DNA from 2 places in the Microbacterium phyllosphaerae genome. Region 2 is predicted to be linked to the other one. Evidence: riboswitches for the same ligand, from Rfam matches in the RefSeq annotation. Region 2 holds a riboswitch; the other holds the start of a gene.
The links. A riboswitch is a leader RNA that binds a small molecule or an ion and turns the genes downstream of it on or off. The one in region 2 is predicted to bind thiamine pyrophosphate.

Region 1: linked by a shared signal. The riboswitch ahead of thiM (hydroxyethylthiazole kinase) and the one ahead of JOF42_RS17775 (ECF transporter S component) in region 2 are both predicted to bind thiamine pyrophosphate.

What each region holds. Positions count from the first base shown of each region.
Region 1 covers NZ_JAGIOA010000001.1:2,972,291-2,979,602, reverse strand. The annotation lists gene pheT (phenylalanine--tRNA ligase subunit beta) at 1-74, shown strand, start outside; gene JOF42_RS14035 (ribonuclease FAU-1 family protein) at 173-889, shown strand; gene JOF42_RS14030 (NAD-dependent epimerase/dehydratase family protein) at 954-1,919, shown strand; TPP riboswitch at 1,943-2,036, shown strand; gene thiM (hydroxyethylthiazole kinase) at 2,027-2,875, shown strand; gene JOF42_RS14020 (bifunctional hydroxymethylpyrimidine kinase/phosphomethylpyrimidine kinase) at 2,872-5,022, shown strand; gene argC (N-acetyl-gamma-glutamyl-phosphate reductase) at 5,267-6,319, shown strand; gene argJ (bifunctional glutamate N-acetyltransferase/amino-acid acetyltransferase ArgJ) at 6,316-7,312, shown strand, end outside.
Region 2 covers NZ_JAGIOA010000001.1:119,957-127,268, forward strand. The annotation lists gene JOF42_RS00555 (TerC family protein) at 4-1,041, opposite strand; gene JOF42_RS00560 (energy-coupling factor transporter transmembrane component T family protein) at 1,301-2,098, opposite strand; gene JOF42_RS00565 (ABC transporter ATP-binding protein) at 2,098-3,555, opposite strand; gene JOF42_RS17775 (ECF transporter S component) at 3,552-4,211, opposite strand; TPP riboswitch at 4,205-4,314, opposite strand; gene JOF42_RS17780 (D-alanyl-D-alanine carboxypeptidase family protein) at 4,397-6,061, shown strand; gene JOF42_RS00575 (ABC transporter ATP-binding protein) at 6,243-7,312, opposite strand, start outside.

The sequences.
Region 1 (7,312 bases), 2.9 Mb from region 2:
CCGAGGCGACCGAGGCGAAGCTCGCGGGAGTCGCCGTCGCGTCCGAGCGTTTCGGCGCGACCCTCCGCGACTGATCCGCGTGAACGCGACCTGCCTCCTGAGAGGGGTGCAGGTCGCGTTCGTGTGCTCCCGCCTCCACGCCCTCGCGGGGCGCCCGAGGTAGCGTGTGGAGATGAGCATCCTTCCCCACAGCACCCCTGCGGCGGTGCCCGACGGTGTCCGTGCGATGGGCGAGGGGCCGTTCCTCCAGCCGGGCGATCAGATCGACTGGCACTACCGCAAGCCGGGCTGGCAGCCGGGTGACGCATCGACCATCACGCCCATGCGCGTGGTCCGCGACGACGCGCGCGGGCTCGTGGCCTGGCTCGCACCGGGCACGCTGCAGGAGGGCCAGGGGACTCCGGCGGGTGAGCGGGTGCGCACGGTGCCGCTGGAGCGTCGGTGGCTCGAGCCGCGGACCCGCATCGTCGAGGAGTGGTGGGGCAACGGGATCCTGCGTATCGCCCCCGCGGGGGCCGCGTGGTCCGTGTGGCTGTTCTGGAGCGAGGTGAGCGGACCGGACTGGCAGTTCGCCGGGTGGTACGTCAACCTCGAGAACGCGCATCTGCGTACGGACCGCGACACCTACTCGTCGGATCACATCCTCGACGTCGAGATCGAACCCGACGGCAGGATCTCACTCAAGGACGAGGACGAACTCGTCGCCGCCATCGCACAGGGGCGGCTCACGCGGGAGCAGGCCGCACAGATCGAGCGTCATGCGGATGCGGCGATCGAGTCGTTCCACTCGGGTGAGTGGCCGTTCGATCCGCGGTGGCAGGCCTGGCGCCCCGACCCGTCGTGGACCATGCCTGAGCTGACCGGGCTCTCCGACCTGCGCCGGCCGTGAGCACGGCATCCGCCCTGAGCGGAAGGCCCTTCCCCTCGGGCACGGATGCTGATGGCATGGGTGCATGACAGATGTGCTGATCCTCGGCGGAACAGGCTGGTTGTCGGGTCGGATCGCCCGACGGATGCTGGTGAACGGGGCGACCGTGATGTGCCTCGCACGGGGAGGACGTCCGTCGCCTGAGGGGGCGAGCCTCGTGCTGGCCGACCGCGACGACCCGGCCGCGTACGACACCGTCTCGGGTCGCGACTGGGATCAGGTGATCGACATCTCATCGAACGCGGCGCACGTGGCGGCGGCGGTCGCCGCTCTCGGGGAGCGAGCCGCCCGTTGGACCTACGTCTCGTCGATGTCGGTGTACTCCGACGACGCCACCATCGGTGCCGACGAGACGGCCTCCGTGCACGCGCCGGCCCAGCCCGGGGACGAGTACGAGTACGGCGCGCAGAAGGTCGCGGCCGAGAGCGCCGTGCGCGCACTGGGCGAGCGAGCGCTGATCGTGCGCCCCGGGCTGATCGTCGGCGAGGGCGACCCGAGTGATCGATTCGGATACTGGGCGGCGGCATTCCTCAGGGCCGTGGACGGACCGGTTCTGCTCCCGAACGCCGAAGGCCGCAGTACGCAGGTCATCGACGTCGACGACCTGTCGGAGTTCATCGCCACGACCTCGGCCACCGGTGTGATCAACGCGATTGGTGACCGGCATCCGCTCGCCGACGTCCTCGCGACCGTCAGGCGGCTCGCTGATCACCGGGGCGACACGGTGGTGGCTGAGGACGACTGGCTCGTCGAGAACGGCGTCGAATTCTGGGCGGGGGAGCGCTCGCTGCCCCTCTGGCTGCCCGCCGATATGACGGGCTTCATGACCCGAGCCAACGCCCGGTACTGCGCCGCGGGCGGCGACCTGCGACCGCTCGACGAGACCGTCGCGGTCGTCATCGCCGACGAGCAGGCGAGAGGGATCGATCGGGACAGGCGTGCCGGCCTCACCCGCTCGGATGAGCTCGCGCTGGTGCAGCTGCTGAGCTGATCACCGGTCGTCGCTAGACTTCGAGCAGTGACACGGGGTGCCGCATCCGCGGCTGAGAACAGACCCGTCGAACCTGATCTAGTTCGTACTAGCGAAGGGATGTCGCATTGAGCGATCGTCTGCGTCCAGAATCCGAATCGACCCTGGCGGCCACGGCTGCCGAGCTGCTGTCCGCGCTCCGCGAGACACCACCGCTGACCCACTGCATCACGAACACCGTCGTCACGGGCTTCACGGCCAACGTGCTGCTGGCTCTCGGCGCCGCACCCGCCATGGTCGACATCGTCGACGAGGCGGGGCTCTTCGCGGGAGTCGCGTCCGGGGTGCTGATCAACCTCGGCACGCCCACACCCGAGCAGCGGGAGGCGAGCCTGGAGGCCGTCGCCGGCGCGAATGCCGCGGGCACCCCGTGGGTGCTCGATCCCGTCGCGATCGGGGCGCTGCCCGTGCGCACCGCGCTCGCGCACGACCTCGTCGCCGCGCGTCCCACGGCGATCCGGGGGAACGCCTCCGAGATCCTCGCGCTCGCCGGGCTGAGTGCGGGCGGGCGAGGCGTCGACGCGACCGATACGCCGGACGCCGCCATCGACGCGGCTGTCGCGCTCGCCGTCCGTCACGGTTCCGTCGTCGCGGTGTCCGGTGCCGTCGACCTCATCACCGACGGCCACCGCGTCGTGCGCATCGCGAACGGCGACGAACTGCTCACCCGCGTCACCGGGGGAGGCTGTGCTCTGGGTGCCGTGATGGCCGCGTTCCTGGGCGCGGCGCGCACGACAGGCACCGAATCCCTCGTCGCCGTGGCCGCTGCCAGCCTGGCCTACACGGTCGCCGCAGAACGTGCGGCGATGCGAGCCTCGGGTCCCGGCAGCTTCGCGGTCGAGCTCCTCGACGCGCTCGCGTCTGTACAGCCGCACGACCTCGCCGCTGCGGCGCACATCGAGGAGCGTGCGCTGTGATCGCGGACCTCTCGCTCTATCTGGTCACCGACCCGGACCTCTGCGGAGAGCGCGGAGTCGTGGAGACCGTCCGTCAGGCGGTCGACGGCGGCGTGCGCATCGTGCAGCTGCGTGACAAGACGGCGACGGATGCCGAGACCACGGCGCAGCTGCTCGAACTGTCACGCGTGATCGACGGACGCGCGCTCCTCGTCGTGAACGACCGCCTCGACGCCGCACTCGCCGCACGGAAGCAGGGTGCGAGGGTCGACGGTGTGCATCTCGGGCAGGGGGACGCCTCCGTGCTGCGTGCGCGTGAGGCGCTGGGCCCCGAGGCGCTCATCGGGCTCACGGCGAACAACGCGGACCACTTCGAAGCGGTGCGAGCGCTGCCGCCCGGCACCGTGGACTACCTGGGCGTCGGCGTGATCCGCCCGACCACCACCAAGCCCGATCATCCGCCGGCCCTCGGCGTCGAGGGTTTCCGTGCCCTCGTCGAGGCGACCGCGCTCCCGTGCGTGGCGATCGGAGGCGTGGCCATCGACGACACCGAGCGGCTTCGGGATGCCGGTGCGGCCGGGCTCGCGGTGGTCTCGGCGCTGTGCGCGGCGGCGGATCCGACGGCGACCGCGGAGGCGTTCGTGCGTCGGTGGCGGGCGGCCGGCACACCGCGGGTGCTCAGCATCGCCGGGAGCGATCCCTCGGGAGGCGCGGGGATCCAGGCCGACCTCAAATCGATCGCTGCCCACGGCGGCTACGGAATGGCGGCGCTGACCGCGCTGACCGCCCAGAACACCACCGGCGTCAGCGGCCTGCACGTACCGCTGGCGGCCTTCCTGCGACAGCAGCTCGACGCGATCTCCGACGACATCGTCGTCGACGCGGTCAAGATCGGGATGCTCGCGAACGCCGACGTCATCCGAACGGTCGCCGAGTGGCTCGACGTCGTCCGACCGCCGATCGTCGTGCTCGACCCGGTCATGGTCGCCACGAGCGGCGACCGGCTGCTCGACCAGGACGCGGAGGCGGCGCTGCGCGAACTCCTCCGGCGTGCACACGTCGTGACCCCCAACCTCGAAGAGCTCGCGGTGCTCGCGGGGCGCTCGATCTCCGGATGGGCCGATGCGCTCGCCGCAGCGGAGGAGCTGTCGGCGATGATCGGCGCCGCGGTGCTGGTGAAGGGCGGACACCTCGACGGCGACGATGTTCCCGATGCGCTCGTGGACGTCGCCCGGGGTGTGCGGCGGGAGTTCCCCGGCACGCGGATCCGCACCGCGAACACGCACGGCACCGGCTGTTCGCTCTCATCCGCGCTCGCCACGCGCCTCGCTCGGGGGGAGACGCCCGTCGACGCCGTCGCCTCGACCCGGTCGTGGCTTCGCGAGTCCCTGCGCGAGAGCGAGGGGCTCCAGGTCGGGCGCGGTCACGGACCGATCAACCACTTCGCAGGTCTGTGGGCGCGGGGCGGCGTCGAGACGAACCGCGCGCCCGAAGAGATCCGCGCCGAGTGGTGGCAGCGCACGGCGGCGGTGAGGGCGAGCATCGACGAGCTCCCGTTCATCCGGGGTCTGGCCGACGGCACGCTCGCCCGGGACCCGTTCCTGTTCTATCTCGCCCAGGATGCGCTCTATCTCCGCGAGTACGCGCGCGTGCTCGCGGAAGCCTCACGCCTCGCTCCCACTCCGCGCGAACAGGCGTTCTGGGCGCACTCCGCCGAGGGTGCGATCATCGGCGAGCTCGAGCTGCACGCGTCGTGGCTGACGCCCGACGAGGGCGTGGATGCCTCGACGTTCGCCGCCTCTCCCGCGCCGGCGACCGTCGCGTACCTGGACCACCTGCGCTCCGTGGCGTTCGGCGGCGATTACGCCGAGCTGATCGCCGCGGTGCTGCCGTGCTTCTGGCTCTACACCGATCTCGGCCGGCGCCTGCACGCGGGCGAATTCGGCGACTATGCGCGGGATCCCCGGCATCCGTACGCCACGTGGCTCGCCACCTATGCGGACCCGGCGTTCGAGGATGCGACGGATCAGGCGATCACCCTCGTCGCGGACGCAGCGGCGATCGCCGCGCCGACCGCACGGGATCGGATGCTCCGAGCATTCGAGGTGTCGAGCGCCCACGAGCTCGCCTTCTTCGCCGCCCCGTTCGCCTCCGCCGTCTCTGCGTGACGGAACCGATTTGCGCATGCCGCGACGAGCGCGCTATCGTCGCGGCATGCCTTCGGCCGCCACCGCAACTCTGACGCTCGTTCCGAGCGTCATCGCCGTGCGCCGACGCCGCAGCGGCCGCCGACTCTAGGCGACCCTGCGCTTCTGCCTGCGTACGCACGGCGGTCGAGTGCCGGTGTCGCCGCCCCGGTTCCCGACACTGCACCCCGAGTTCGACACGGGGTCCGACCGTTAAGGTAGAAGCATGACGTACTCCGTCGCCGTCTCCGGCGCATCCGGCTACGCGGGCGGCGAGATCCTGCGCCTCCTCGCGTCGCATCCCGACATCGAGATCCGCACCGTCACGGCGCACTCGAACGCAGGCCAGCCGCTCGTGCAGCACCAGCCGCATCTGCGCTCCCTCGCACACCTGACTCTGCAGGACACGACGCCCGAGATCCTCGCCGGTCACGACATCGTCTTCCTCGCGCTTCCGCACGGTCAGTCGGGTCAGTACACCGACGCCCTCGGCGACACTCCTCTCGTGATCGACGCGGGCGCCGACCATCGGCTGACGTCGCAGGATTCGTGGGATGCGTTCTACGGGGGCGACTTCCACGAACCGTGGGCGTACGGCGTCCCCGAGCTCCTGGTCGACGGGGTGAAGCAGCGCGAGACGCTGCGCGGCGCGACACGGATCGCGGCCCCCGGATGCAACGCGTCGACGGTGAGCCTCAGTCTCGCCCCCGGAGTCGCGGCCGGAGTGATCGACCCCGGCGACATCGTGTCGGTTCTCGCCGTCGGCCCGTCCGGTGCGGGCAAGAGCCTCAAGACCAATCTGCTCGGCAGCGAGATCCTCGGCAGCGCCAACCCCTATGCGGTCGGCGGCACTCACCGACACATCCCCGAGATCCGGCAGGCGCTCGCCGCCGCATCCGGCGCCGCGGCCGACGGCATCCGCATCTCCTTCACCCCGGTGATCGTCCCGATGTCGCGGGGCATCCTCGCCACCTCGACCGCACCGATCGCGGGCGACGTGAGCGATGCCGAGATCCGGTCCGCGTGGGAGAACGCCTACGGTGACGAGACCTTCGTGCAGCTGCTGCCCGAAGGTCACTTCCCGCGCACCGCCGACGTGCTCGGTGCGAACACCGCGCTGATCGGTCTCGCGATCGATCGTGCCGCGAACAGAGTCACCGTGGTCACCGCGGTCGACAACCTCGTCAAAGGCACCGCAGGCGCTGCCATCCAGTCCATGAACCTCGCGCTGGGGCTTCCCGAGTCCCGCGCCCTCTCAGTGAACGGAGTCGCGCCGTGAGCGTCACCGCCCCCGCAGGATTCGAGGCGGCGGGAGTCGCCGCCGGCCTCAAGACCACCGGCAAGCCCGATGTCGCCGTCGTCGTCAACCGCGGCCCGCGCAAGGTCGGTGCCGCCGTCTTCACGAGCAACCGCGCCAAGGCCAACCCGATCATCTGGTCGCAGCAGGCCGTCGCCGACCGCGTGGTCGAGGCCGTCGTGCTGAACTCCGGAGGAGCGAACTGCTTCACCGGGAGCTTCGGGTTCCAGACCACGCACCAGACGGCCGAGAAGGCCGCAGAGCTCCTCGGCGTCAGCGCCGGCGATGTGCTCGTCTGCTCGACCGGTCTCATCGGCGTCGGCGACGAGGTCTTCCGCGGCAAGGTGCTCGCAGGCACCGAGCAGGCGATCGCCGCGCTCTCGGCCGACGGGGGAGAGGTCGCGGCCGAGGCCATCATGACCACCGACAGCGTCTCGAAGGCCGCGGTCGTCACCCGCGACGGCTGGACCATCGGCGGCATGGCCAAGGGAGCGGGCATGCTCGCACCGGGCCTCGCCACCATGCTGGTCGTCATCACGACGGATGCGGTGCTCGAGCCGCTCGAGGCGGATGCCGCGCTGCGCGCAGCGACGGGCACCACGTTCGACCGTCTCGACTCCGACGGCTGCATGTCGACGAACGATCAGGTCACCCTGCTGGCGAACGGCGCATCGGGCGTCGTGCCCGACGCCGAGGACTTCACCGCCGCTCTGCGCGAACTGTGTCAGCAGCTCGCGGTCAAGCTGCAGGGCGATGCTGAAGGTGCCAGCCACGACATCACGATCGAGGTGCAGCACGCCGTGTCCGAGGGTGAAGCCGTCGACGTCGGTCGCTCGGTCGCCCGGAACAACCTCTTCAAGGCCGCGATCTTCGGCAACGACCCGAACTGGGGTCGGGTGCTCGCGGCGATCGGCACCACGAACGCGCAGTTCGACCCGTACGACGTCGACGTCTGGATGAACGGCGTCCGGGTGT
Region 2 (7,312 bases):
TGTTCACGAGTGTTCCTTTTCGGTGTCGGTGGTGAGCGGAGCAGAGGGGGAGGAGGAGTTGTCGAGTGCGTCGCGCTTGTCGTCGCGGCGCGTCTTCATGAGGCTCGCGACGGTGGCGACGGCGATCGTCGCGCCGATGAACACGAGCGAGAACCAGATCGGGATCTCGGGAGCCCACAGCATCGGCTCGCCGCCGTTGATGAACGGCAGCTCGTTGACGTGCATCGCGTGCAGCACGAGCTTGACGCCGATGAAGGCGAGGATGACCGCGAGGCCCTGCGCGAGGTACACGAGGCGCTGCAGCAGACCGCCGATGAGGAAGTACAGCTGGCGCAGACCCATGAGGGCGAACGCGTTGGCAGTGAAGACGATGTACGCCTCTTCGGTCAGACCGTAGATCGCGGGGATCGAGTCGACGGCGAAGATGAGGTCGACGAAGCCGATCGCGATGATCACGAGGAACATCGGGGTGAAGAAGCGCTTGCCGTCGCGCTGCACGGTCAGGCGGTCGCCGTTGTACTCGTCGCTCACCGGCAGGATGCGGCGCACGAAGCGCATGAAGCGGCCGTTCGCCGGGTTGTGATCACCCTGCGCGAAGGCCTGACGGTACGCGAGGAACAGCAGCAGGGCGCCGAAGAGGTAGAAGATCCAGGAGAAGTTCTCGATCAGTGTGGCGCCGAGGGCGATGAACCCACCGCGCATGATCAGCGCGATCACGATGCCGATCATCAGCACCTTCTGCTGATAGATGCGCGGCACGGCGAACCCGGTCATCACGATCAGGAAGACGAAGAGGTTGTCGATCGACAGCGCCTTCTCGGTGAGGTATCCGGCGAAGTACTCGCCGCCGTACGTCCACCCCGAGACGGTGCCGATGCCGACGCCGAACAGCAGCGCGAGGCCGATGTAGAAGGCCGACCAGCGGGCGGACTCGCCGATGGTGGGCTCATGCGGCTTCCGCACGTGCGCGAAGAACTCGTACACGAAGAAGGCGATCGTGACGGCGATCGTGATGATCCACACGAGAGGCGTGATGTTCAAGGAGGTCTCCAAAAGACGTAGGCGTGACGATGTCGACGCCAAGGTCTTCTCCATCTTCGAGAACGAAGACCGGGGACCCGGGATGCAGGGACATCCGTAATGACGAGCCGCCCGTGGTGGAGTACTCCCCTTGGGTTCATTCGATGCTAGCGAATACATCGGCATTCCAGCTATGAGAAAGCTGAGTATGCGCTGATGGTGTGGGCACCCGCCGTGGGAGGCACCCGCCGTGTGATGACGGTGGGATGCCGCTCGCGGCTCAGGCGGTCGGGCCGAGGATGAAGTTCCACGCCCCCGTCAGCACCGCTGTGGCGATCGCGACGACCGGGATGACTGCGGCGAGAGCGACGAGCAGGGTGTCTCGTCGATCCCAGACCGACTCCCTGGCCCACGACCTCGGTCCGTTGCCGCCGAACCCGCGGGCCTCCATGGCGGTCGCCAACGATGACCCGCGACGGATCGCGAGCACGAACAGCGCGAACGCCATGCCGAAGGCCCGACGCACGCGCCCCTCGTCGGCGACGCCGCGCGCCCGCCGCGCGAGAGCGAGGGCCCGCCAGTCCTCGACGAGCAGTCCGAGCATCCGCATCCCGGCCAGCGCGCCGACGACGAATCTCGCCGGCAGCTTGATCCGCTGAGCGAGGTCGTCGGCGAGATCCGTCGGATCGACGGTGATGAAGAGCACCACCGCGGGAAGGCCGATCGCGAGCACGCGCACCGCGGTCGCCGCAGCCAGCGCGAGCGATCCGTCGCTGACGCGCATCACGAACCACTCGACATGGATCGTGCCGCTGGTGGCGCCGTAGAGCGCGATGGTCACGGCGCTCAGCGGCGCGGCGATCCACAGCACGGCCGTGCGGGTCCAGAACTCCTTCGCGCGGAGGCCAGCGAGAAGCAGCAGCGGGATCTCGAGCAGCAGCGCGACGGATGCCGAGACGACATCGATCGTCAGCACGAGGGGCAGCGCGATGAGCAGCGCCGCGGCGAGTTTGGCCAGGGCGGAGCGCGGCGCGATCGGTCCCGGTCGGTCGACGCGGGCGGTGAGCGGATCGATCATCAGCGCACCTCGATCCGTCGAGCGTGCAGGGCGTCGAGCACGGCCTCGTCATGGCTGATCGCGACGACCGCGGTGCCCTCGTCGCGCAGACGGGCGATGAGGCCGACGAGCTCGGCCCAGGTCGTCGCATCCTGTCCGAACGTGGGCTCGTCGAGCACCAGCATCCTGGGCCGGGTGGCGAGTGCCGCGGCCACCGTGAGCCGCCTCTTCTCTCCGCCCGAGAGTGTGTACGGATTCGCACCGGCCAGGGCGGTGAGCCGCAGCCGTTCGAGGAGGTCGTCGACCCGCACGGCGATCTCGGGCTCGGGGAGCTTCAGAGCTCGGGGGCCGACCGACAGCTCGTCGCGCACGGTCTTCGCGAGCAGCTGATGCTCGGGCGTCTGCATCACGGTGGCGATGCGGGTGAGCAGCGCACGCGACGACCAGCGGAAGGGGTCGGACTTCTCCCCCGCGGCGAGCGCCGGCAGTGCCGAGACGCGACCGTTCTCGGCGGGGATGAGGCCGGCGAGAGTGAGACCCAGCGTCGACTTGCCCGCACCGTTGGCGCCGGTCACACCGAGTGCCTCGCCGGCGCGCACGTCGAGATCGAAGGGTCCGGCCACGGCGAGTCCGCGGCGTCGCGACACCGTGAGCCCGCGCGCTCCGAGCAGGGGTTCCCCCGGTGGGCGCGACGGCGCGGGCGGAGTGGCCGGCGGATGCCCCGGAACCCACACTCCGGATGCCGCGAGCTCGGCGCCGCGGGCACCGAGCACCTCGTCCGGGCTGCCGTCGGCGAGGACGACCGTCCCCCCAGGATCGGCGCCGAGCACGATCACTCGGGTGACCAGCGGCAGCCAGACGTCGATGCGATGCTCGATCACGACGAGGGTCGCACCACTGACATCCAGCGCCGCGGCGACGGCATCCCGCACATCCTGCACGCCCTGCGGGTCGAGGTTGGCGGTCGGCTCGTCGAGCAGGATCGCACCCGGCCGCATCGCGAGCACACCGGCGAGCGCGAGACGCTGCTTCTGGCCGCCTGACAGCGCCGCGGTCGAGCGATCGAGCGCGGCGTCGAGCTCGACGGCATCCAGAGCCTGCCGCACCCGCTGCCAGATCTCGTCGCGAGGGACTCCGAGGTTCTCGCATCCGAACGCGACGTCGTCGCCCACCCTCGCGAGGATCGTCTGGGTGTCGGGGTCCTGCAGCACCATGCCGACGCGACCGCGGGCCTCGGTCGGCGGCTTCCCGTCGACCAGCAGCGCACCCTGCGTCTCGCCCTCGTCTGCGCCGCCGAGCACGCCACCGAAACCCTGCAGCAGAGTGGACTTGCCCGAGCCCGAGGCGCCGAGCAGCAGCACCCGCTCCCCCGGTTCGATGCGCAGCTCGACGTCGCGCACCGCCCAGCGGACGCGCGTCGCGTACCGCCACCCCCAGCCGCGGGCTTCGAGGGTGGCGGGCGTCGTGAGCGCGCTCACACCCGTGCGGTGACCTCGCGGCCGGCGGCGAACCGGCTCAGGGCTCCCGTCGCCGCGAGTCCTCGGGCGATCAGCCAGGCACCGAGTCCCGCGATCACGGCACCCGAGATGGTGGTCGAGACGATGTAGACCGTGGTGAAGAGCGTGTCGGCGCCCACGTACCAGAGGATGCGGTCGTTGATGCCGCAGGCGAGGCCCGCTCCCGCTCCCGCCAGCATCACGACCGGCAGACGCCAGACGCCGTAGAGGAAGATCAGGAAGATCAGCTCGGCACCGAGACCCTGCACGAGACCCGAGACGATCGTCAGCGGTCCCCATGCGTTGCCGACGAGAGCCGAGATGATGGCGGCGACCAGCTCGGTGTAGAGCGCAGCGCCGGGCTTGCGGATGATGAGACCGCCGAGCACGCCGGCGATCAGCCAGGGCCCCGCGAGCAGCCCCTGCACGCCGGGGAGGAGCGGGGTGAGGATGCTGCTCGGCACCTCGTAACCGACGTTCCAGAGCAGGAAGACCAGCGCGCAGGCGACCGCGATGACGCTGGCGACGACGATGTCGACCACCCTCCAGCGCCAGAGCTCGGGACGACCGAGGCCCTTCGATGCGGAGGCGGTGGCGTACGGCGATTCCGTGGTGGATCCGGACGTGGATGTACTCATCAGTGACTCCTCCCTGCGCTGGCATGACCCAGATCAGGTTCGACGGTCGAAGCGCGATTCGCTCCCTCTCAGCCCGGCTCGCCGGACTCCCGTGGTTGTGCTGTCGATCTTACCCAGTGCCGACACTCGCGTCTGCTCCTGTTGCAGCGCCGCGGATCTGAGCGCGAGTTCGGTACCGTGAGGAGGTGACCGCTCCTGACTCCGCCGAGGCCACTGCTTCCGATGCGCCCGCCGACGCATCGTCCGACGGCAGCGACACGGAGGCGACGACGGCGGTGGACCGCAGCGAAGCCGTCGACGCAGAGGCGACGGCACCCGTCGCAGACGACGCCGACGCCGACGCGGAGCCGACGGACCCGGCCCCGGACACTGATGCCGCCGATGACGACGCAACTGTCGACGCGCACTCGACGGCGCCCGTCGCAGACGGTTACGCCGTCGACGCGGATGCCGTCGAGGATCTCGACGACGCCCCCGATGTGCAGTGGGCGGAGGGCGCCAGCGGAGGGACCCCTCTGACGTGGGTCGACCCCGCGACCGTCGCGCAGCGGACGACGGATGGGTCGCTCGACGATGACGCCGACGCCGACGCCGGAAGTGCACTTCTGCAGGGCGCGCGACTGCGCCCGGCGATCGCGCGCCCCGGTCTTCTCGTTCCCTTGGGCGTGCTCGTCGGACTCGTCGCCGCCTACGCGGGGACGACTCTGCTCTGGCCGCTGCACGAGGTGCCGCCGACGGTCCAGGCGGTCGAGCTCGCACCGACGGCCGCCCCTGCGGCCACTGTCACCTGGCCCACGCAGGGAAGCGCGGCAGTCGGCGTCGGTGGACTCTCGACCAGCTCGTCGTCTCTCGATGCTGCGGCGATCGCGAGCGTCACGAAGGTGGTCTCGAGCCTGATGGTGCTCGATCAGATGCCGCTGGCCGTGGGCGAGCAAGGTCCGGAGTTCCGGTTCACGTGGTCCGACAGCATGGAGTACTGGGAGTACCGTCGCTCGGATCAGTCGGCGCTCGACGTGCCCGTGGACGGCACCCTCACCGAGTTCCAGCTCCTCCAGGGCACGCTCCTGGGCTCCGCGAACAACTACATCGACCGTCTTGCGCGCGAGGTTTGGGGATCGGAGTCGGCCTTCACGTCGGCTGCCGCCACCTGGCTGCGCGATCGCGGACTCGACGGGATCACGATCATCACGCCCTCCGGGTTCGACGACCGCAACAGAGCCACTCCCGAGTCGCTCGTCGCTCTCGCCGAGCTGGCGATGCAGAATCCGGTGTTCGCGGGAATCGTCGGCACGCCGTCGGTCGACCTCCCCGGCGCCGGAACCGTGAAGAACACGAACGGGATGCTGGCGGATGCCGGTGTCGTCGGCGTCAAGACCGGCACGCTCGGCGACAGCTGGAACCTGCTGACGGCCAAGGACATCACCATCGACGACACGACGGTGCACCTGTACGCCGCCGTGCTCGGACAGGCCGATGACGAGCAGCGGCTCGCCCAGACCCGATCGCTGTTCTCGCAGGTGGAGGCCGTGCTGCAGGCGCAGGCTCCCGCCGTCGCGAAGGGCACGGTCGTCGGCGAGGTCACCACACTGTGGGGCACGACGACGGACGTCGTGACGGATGCCGATGCCGACGTCGTGCTGTGGAACGGCGCGACCGCGCAGACGACGTCGACCTTCCACCTCGGAGACAGTCGCGAGTCGGGCGACGAGATCGGGACGGTGACGAGCACCGGCCCGCTGAACACCGTGACGACGTCGGTATCGCTGGCGGATGACGTCGAGGCGCCGAGTCCGTGGTGGCGCCTGACCCATCCTTTCGAGCTCCTCGGCATCACCGACGAGCAGCGCTGAGCGGGTCTCGCCCTCTCTGCACGACAGGCGCGCCTCTGCACGGGCAGGCGCGCCTCTGCACGGGCAGGCGCGCCTCTGCACGGGCAGTCGCGCCTCTGCACGACAGGCGCCTCTCTGCACGACAGACGCCCCGCTCCGAGTTAACGGGGCGGGGCGTCCGACTGTTCACGCCGTGCGCGCGTCAGGCGTTCTGCTCACCGGCATCCGGCCGTTCGACGATCGCCTGTGCTGCCGCCGCCTCGGCACCGGGCACTTGCGCTCCGACCGAGACGCCGACCTGTGCGGCTGCAGCCTCGTCGTCGGCGTCGCCGCTGACGACCACCGGGGTCGTGCCGGTGAGCGAGTCCTCGGCATCGATGTCGGTCGCCGCCTGCTCGAACTGCGACTGGTACAGACGCCAGTAAGCGCCCTGCGCCGAGATCAGCTCGTCGTGCGTGCCCTTCTCGACGATGTCGCCGTGCTCCATCACGAGGATGAGGTCGGCGTCGCGGATGGTCGACAGGCGGTGTGCGATCACGAACGACGTGCGTCCCTGCCGCAGAGCCGCCATCGCGTGCTGCAGCAGCACCTCGGTGCGGGTGTCGACCGCCGACGTGGCCTCGTCGAGGATGAGGATCGACGGCTGGGCGACGAACGCCCGCGCGATCGTGATGAGCTGGCGCTCACCCGCCGAGACGTTCGACGCGTCCTCGTCGAGAACGGTGTCGTACCCCTCGGGGAGGGCGTGCACGAAGCGGTCGACGTAGGTCGCCTTGGCGGCCTCGAGGACCTCTTCGTCGGTCGCCGTGGAGCGGCCATACCGGATGTTCTCGCGGATGCTTCCGGCGAACAGCCACGGGTCTTGCAGCACCATGCCGGTGCGTGACCGCAGCTGGTCGCGCGTGACCTCGGAGATGTCCTGACCGTCGAGCAGGATGCGCCCGCCGTTCAGCTCGTAGAACCGCATGATCAGGTTGACGAGAGTCGTCTTTCCGGCTCCCGTGGGGCCGACGATCGCGACGGTCTGACCCGGCTCGACACGGAACGAGAGGTCGGTGATGAGGGGGCGCTCGGGAGTGTACGAGAATGCGACGTTCTCGAACTCCACGACACCCTTGCCCTCGGCGATCGCCGGAGCGTTCGCCTCGTCGGCCTCCTGCTCTTCGGTGTCGAGCAGCTCGAACACCCGCTCGGCCGACGCCGTTCCGGACTGCACGACCGCAGCCATGCCACCCAGTTCCGACAGCGGCTGCGTGAACTGCTGCGAGTACT